Regions from separate parts of the Streptomyces vilmorinianum genome, predicted to be linked through region 2. Evidence: riboswitches for the same ligand, from Rfam matches in the RefSeq annotation. Region 2 holds a riboswitch; the other holds the start of a gene.
The links. A riboswitch is a leader RNA that binds a small molecule or an ion and turns the genes downstream of it on or off. The one in region 2 is predicted to bind cobalamin.
Positions count from the first base shown of each region.

Region 1: it holds a riboswitch for cobalamin, as region 2 does, so the genes downstream of both, FDM97_RS10605 (cobalamin biosynthesis protein) here and cobN (cobaltochelatase subunit CobN) in region 2, are expected to answer to the same signal.

Region 1 covers NZ_CP040244.1:2,274,664-2,277,866, reverse strand. Annotated here, with positions in the region: gene FDM97_RS10615 (inorganic phosphate transporter) at 1-605, shown strand, start outside; gene FDM97_RS10610 (hypothetical protein) at 618-839, shown strand; cobalamin riboswitch at 973-1,113, shown strand; gene FDM97_RS10605 (cobalamin biosynthesis protein) at 1,149-2,111, shown strand; gene FDM97_RS10600 (cobyric acid synthase) at 2,108-3,203, shown strand, end outside.
Region 2 covers NZ_CP040244.1:173,270-176,472, forward strand. Annotated here, with positions in the region: gene FDM97_RS00840 (cobalamin biosynthesis protein CobG) at 1-1,303, opposite strand, end outside; cobalamin riboswitch at 1,371-1,505, shown strand; gene cobN (cobaltochelatase subunit CobN) at 1,545-3,203, shown strand, end outside.

The DNA of each region.
Region 1 (3,203 bases), 2.1 Mb from region 2:
TCTGGGTCATCGTCTCCGCCGGTACGGCGATCGCGCTCGGAACCTACCTCGGCGGCTGGCGCATCATCCGCACGATGGGCAAGGGCCTCACCGACCTCCAGCCGCAGCAGGGCTTCGCCGCCCAGACCAGCGCGGCCACCGTCATCCTGGCCTCCTCCAGCCTGGGCTTCTCCCTCTCGACCACGCACTCCTGCTCCGGCGCCGTCATGGGCGCGGGTCTGGGCCGCAAGGGCGGTGTCGTCCGCTGGTCGACCGCCACCCGGATGTTCGTCGCCTGGGGCCTGACCCTGCCGGCCGCGGCCCTTGTCGGGGCCGGCGCCGAGTACGTCGCCCGTCAGGGCGACTGGGGCGTCTACGCCGTCGCGGCCTTCCTGGTCGCCTCGTGCGTCGCCATCTGGGTCGTCTCCCGCCGCCAGGTGGTCGACCACACCAACGTCAACGACGTCGAGACCGAGCCCGCGGGCGTCGTGACCACCGCCATCGCGGCCGTCACCCCGCCGCCGGCCGGCACCGTCGCCGCCGTCGCGGACGAGGACCTGAAGACCACCATCCCCTCGCCGGCCCCCGCGGACCCGGCAGCCCCCGCAGCCTCGGCCGCGGTGTAAGGAACGAACGACATGAAGATCGACTGGGCAGCTCTCGGCTCCGTCTTCGGAGTCAGCCTCGTGGCGACCGTCGCCCTCGTGGCCCTCTTCACCCTCGGCATCGTCGGCCTCTCCAAGCAGGAGCAGGCCGCCGCCCAGGGAGGCTCGGCCACCCTGGCGCGCACCGGCGCGTACGCCTGCTTCGCGCTGTGCGCGGCGGCCGTCGCGTACGGCATCTATCTCATCGTGGCCTGACGGCACACGCTCCGACGGCCGGGCGGGCCGCACCTTCGGGTGCGGCCCGCCCGGCCGTCGTTCGTAGGCACCGCCCTGGCGCTGTGTGGTGCTTCGCACACTGTCTCACCGCAGGTCAAGGGTGAGTTGACGGGTGTTCGCACAGCGTGGTGGACTGCCGAGGCCATTTACGGCGGCAGAAGAGGAAGCCCGGTGCGAATCCGGCGCGGTCCCGCCACTGTGACCGGAGCCTTCGGGCCCGGGAGTCAGGAACTCTCACCGCCGGTCACGTCGAGCCAGGGCGCGGACCCTGAGTGAGGACACAGCGCCATGCCCGGCCGCAGTGCAGCCACAGGTGTATTCGCGTACGGCGCCGCCGCCGGTCTGGCCGCGGACCTGCTCGTCGGCGACCCACGCCGCGGCCATCCGGTCGCCGCGTTCGGACGGGCCGCGGGTGCGGTCGAGAAGCTGCTGTGGCGCGATCACCGCGGCTGGGGCGCGCTGCACACCGCCGTCTGCGTCGGGGGTGCGGCGGGGGCCGCCGCGCTGGCCGCCCGTACCGTACGCGACCACCCCCGGGCCTCCGTCGCGCTGACCGCCGCCGCCGTCTGGGCCGTCGTCGGGGGGACGACCCTGGGCCGGGAGGCCCGCGCCATCGGCGGGGCCCTGGAGGCCGGCGACCTGGACGTGGCCCGCGAGCGGCTGCCCCATCTGTGCGGGCGCGACCCGCAGGCCCTGGACGGTCCGGCGATGGCCCGCGCGGTCGTGGAGTCCGTCGCCGAGAACACCTCCGACGCCGTCGTGGGCGCCCTGGTCTGGGGCGCGGTCGCGGGCGTGCCGGGCCTGGTCGGCTTCCGGGCCGTGAACACCCTGGACGCGATGGTCGGCCACAAGTCCCCGAAGTACCGCCGCTTCGGCTGGGCCTCGGCCCGGCTCGACGACGTGGCCGGCTGGCCGGGTGCCCGGCTGACCGCCGTACTCGCGACGGTGGCGGGTGGCGACCCGCGGGGGGCGCTGCGCGCGTGGCGGGCGGACGCGGCGAAGCATCCGAGCCCCAACGCGGGCCCGGTGGAGGCCTCGTTCGCGGGGGCGCTCGGCGTACGGCTCGGGGGGACGCTCTCGTACGGCGGCCGGGTCGAGCACCGGCCCGTCCTGAACGGCGAGGGCCGGGCCGTGGAGGTCGGGGACATCGAACGGGCGGTACGGCTCTCCCGGTGGGTGACCGGGCTGACCCTGGCCGCCTGCGTGGGCGGCCGGATGATCGCGAGCGCGCTGAAGCGGAGGAACGTATGAGAGGCGGGGGGCTGCTGGTCGCGGGGACCACGTCCGACGCGGGCAAGAGCGTCGTCACGGCGGGCATCTGCCGCTGGCTGGTCCGGCAGGGCGTGAAGGTCGCCCCGTTCAAGGGCCAGAACATGTCCCTGAACTCCTTCGTCACGAGGGAGGGCGCGGAGATCGGCCGGGCGCAGGCCATGCAGGCGCAGGCCGCGCGGGTCGAGCCGACCGCGCTGATGAACCCGGTGCTGCTCAAGCCGGGCAGCGACCGCTCCAGCCAGGTCGTCCTCATGGGTAAGCCGGTGGGCGAGCTGAGCGCCCGCGGGTTCTTCGGGGGGTCTGGGGGGTCGTCCCCCGGGAAAAGGCTGCACGGGGGGCGGCAGAAAGAGCTCTTCGAGCCGGTTCTGGCGTGCCTGGAGGAGCTGCGGGGCACGTATGACGCCGTGATCTGCGAGGGGGCGGGCAGTCCGGCCGAGATCAATCTGCGGCGCACGGACATCGTGAACATGGGCATCGCGCGGGCGGCGAAGCTGCCGGTGCTCGTCGTCGGCGACATCGACCGGGGCGGGGTCTTCGCGCAGTTCTTCGGTACGACGGCGCTGCTCGCGCCCGAGGACCAGGAGCTGATCGCGGGCTACCTGGTGAACAAGTTCCGGGGCGATGTGACGCTCCTCGAGCCGGGCCTGGACATGCTGTACGGGCTGACCGGGCGCCGCACCTTCGGTGTGCTGCCGTACGCGCACGGACTCGGCATCGACGAGGAGGACGGGCTGCGGGTGTCGATGCGCGGCGCCGTCCGCGAGTCGGTCGTGGCGCCTCCGGTCGGAGAGGACGTGCTGCGGGTCGCGGTGTGCGCCGTGCCGCTGATGTCCAACTTCACGGACGTGGACGCGCTGGCGGCCGAACCGGGCGTGGTCGTGCGGTTCGTGGACCGGGCCGAGGAGCTCGTCGACGCGGACCTGGTGGTCGTGCCGGGGACCCGGGGGACGGTGAAGGCGCTGGCGTGGCTGCGCGAGCGCGGTCTCGCGGACGCGCTGGCCCGGCGGGCGGCGGAGGGCCGGCCCGTACTCGGCATCTGCGGCGGCTTCCAGGCGCTCGGGGAGCGGATCG
Region 2 (3,203 bases):
CGGCGAGGGACTTGGCACAGCCGGGGCGTCCGGTGCAGGCGCTGACGCCGGCCCAGGGGGAGTCGGGGCGGGTGATCAGACCGTACGACTCCAGCTCGGCCAGCCGGTCCCCGGCCGTCCCGACGCCGACCGAGGTCCCGACGACGACCGCGCCGCGCCAGGGCGTGAGCCGTACCTCGTCGGCGGGGAGCAGGGCGCGCAGCTGGGCGGCGGTGAGGCGGCCGAGGGGCGCGAGGACATGGAGGGCGGTGGTGCCGAGGGGCCCGGGTGCCGGGGGTCCTCCGTGCGGGACTTCCGCCCCCGGTACGGGCTCCGCCGCGATCCCGGCCCGGGCGAGGGCCCCCGCCAGGTCCGGCTCGTGTCCCTCGGGCAGCTCCCGTACCCGCCAGGCACCGTTCCCGGCGTCCCGCGCGGCGGCGAGGAAGGCGGAGGCGGCGGCGAGCGCGGCGCGGGGGGCGTCGGCGGCGGCGATCCGGAAGACCTGGGCGCCCACGCGGAGGTACGCGCCGGTGCCCGGGGCGCCCGGCGAGGCGACCCGATCCGGCCGCGCCGGCCCTGCCGCGCCCGGCGCGGGCTCGCTCGCTTCGCGGCCTCCCGGCCTGCTTGTCGCTGTCGCGCCGATATCCGGCCCGTCCGGCGTCCGGACCCCGTCCGAACCCTTGCCGCCGGCCTCACAGGCCCCCGCCGCGCCCGAGGCGCCTGGTCCGTCCGGTCCGTCCGGTCCGTCCGGGGTCTGGGCCCCGTCCGTACCGTCGCCGCCGGCCGCACAGGCCCCCGCTGCGATCAAGGTCACATCTCCGCCGAGCTGCGCCACGTCCCCCCGGCCGTCGTCCAGAACGAACAGGAAACGGCCGGAAAGGGATGCCGTCCAGTCCTCCGCGCACAGCAGCGCGTCCAGTTCGCGGGCCCACAACTGCACGTCGCCGAAGCCGAGTCCGTCCAGGCCCGCCGTCGGCGAGGCCACCACGTTCCGGACCCGCTCATGGGTCGTGGAGGGCAGCAGGCCGGCTTCCGCGAGAAGTCGCGCCAGTTCCGCCCCGCAGCCCTCGCCGAGGCCGCGCAGCTCCACGTTTCCCCGGGAGGTGACACTGACCTGTCCGTCGCCGAGGGCCTCGGCCGCGGCGGCCAGGACCTCGGCCTGATGAGCCGTCAGCAGGCCTGCGGGCAGGCGCAGTCGGGCCAGGCGGCCGTCGTCGGCGGGGTGCAGGCGCAGCGCCCCGGGGCAGGCGTCGCCACGGTCCCTTATGAGAGGTTCGCCCCGGTTGGGCGTTGTGGGTGGGGTGGGCGGCATGGCGGCGAGCATACCCACGTGGATCCGGGCGGCCACCGGGTGTGATCCGGCCAACCCCCCGGCCCGCCGGGGCCACGCTCTACTATGCAGATCGGCATGGGGTCCCAGGACCCCGGGGAGGAAGCCCGGTGAGATTCCGGCGCGGTCCCGCCACTGTGAGCCCGGCCCGGAGACGGGGTGGGTGAGTCAGGAACTCCCGCCGTCCACACGACCACCCGGGGCGCGGACAACCCCGAGGAAGGCCTGCGCTCGCATGCGAATTCTGTTGCTGTCGCACTCCGACACCGACCTGCTCAGCGCCCGCGCGGCCGGCGGCCCGGTCGAGTACCGGTTCGCCAACCCCTCCCGCCTCACGCTCGACGAGCTGCCCGGCCTTCTCGACGGCGCCGACCTCGTTCTCGTACGCCTCCTCGGGGGCTTGCGGTCCTGGGAGGAGGGCCTGGACGCGCTGCGCGCCGCGGGCCGGCCGCTGGTCGTGCTCTCCGGGGAACAGGCCCCGGACGCCCAGCTCATGGAGACCTCCACGGTCCCCGTCGGCGTCGCCACCGAGGCCCACGCCTACCTCGCGCACGGCGGCCCGGACAACCTGGAGCAGCTGGCGCGGTTCCTCTCCGACACCGTGCTGCTCACCGGCCACGGCTTCGAGGCCCCGGCCGCCGCGCCGACCTGGGGCCCGCTGGAGCGCGAGTCGAGGCGGACCGACGGCCCGACCGTCGCCGTGCTCTACTACCGCGCCCACCACATGAGCGGGAACACCGCCTTCATCGGCTCGCTCTGCGAGGCGATCGAGGACGCCGGCGCCCAGGCCCTGCCGCTCTACGTCGCCTCCCTGCGCGCCCCCGAGCCGGAGCTCCTCGACACCCTGCGGTCCGCCGACGCGATCGTCACCACCGTCCTCGCCGCCGGCGGCACCAAGCCCGCCGAGGCGCAGGCCGGCGGCGATGAGGAGGCCTGGGACGCGGGCGCGCTCGCGGCCCTCGACGTACCGATCCTGCAGGCGCTCTGCCTCACCGGCTCGCGCTCCGCCTGGGAGGAGAACGACGAGGGTCTCTCCCCGCTGGACGCCGCCAGCCAGGTCGCCGTCCCCGAGTTCGACGGCCGGCTCATCACCGTCCCGTTCTCCTTCAAGGAGATCGACGAGGACGGCCTCCCGGCGTACGTCGCCGACACCGAGCGCGCCGCCCGCGTCGCCGGGATCGCCGTCCGCCACGCCCGCCTGCGGCACATCCCGAACGCCGAGAAGAAGCTGGCGCTCGTCCTCTCCGCGTACCCGACCAAGCACTCCCGTATCGGCAACGCGGTCGGTCTCGACACCCCCGCCTCCGCCGTCGCGCTGCTGCGCCGCCTCCGCGAGGAGGGGTACGACTTCGGGCCCGAGGACGAGATCCCCGGCCTGGTCTCCGGCGACGGCGACGAGCTGATCTACGCCCTGATCGAGGCAGGCGGCCACGACCAGGAATGGCTCACCGAGGAGCAGCTCGCCCGCAACCCGGTCCGTATCCCGGCCGCCGACTACAAGCGCTGGTACGCGACCCTGCCGCAGGAGCTCCGTGAGCAGGTCGAGGAGCACTGGGGTCCGGCGCCCGGCGAGATGTTCCTGGACCGGTCCCGTACCGCCGAAGGCGACCCGGAAGGCGATATCGTCCTCGCCGCCCTGCGCCGCGGGAACCTGCTGATCCTCATCCAGCCGCCGCGCGGCTTCGGCGAGAACCCGATCGCGATCTACCACGACCCCGATCTCCCGCCCTCCCACCACTACCTGGCTGCCTACCGCTGGATCGCGGCGCGCGCCGAGGACGGCGGTTTCGGGGCGGACGCCATGGTCCACCTCGGCAAGCACGGCAACCTGGAGTGGCTGCCGGGCAAGAACGCGGGCTTGTCCGCCGCGTGCGGCCCGGACGCGGCGCTCGGC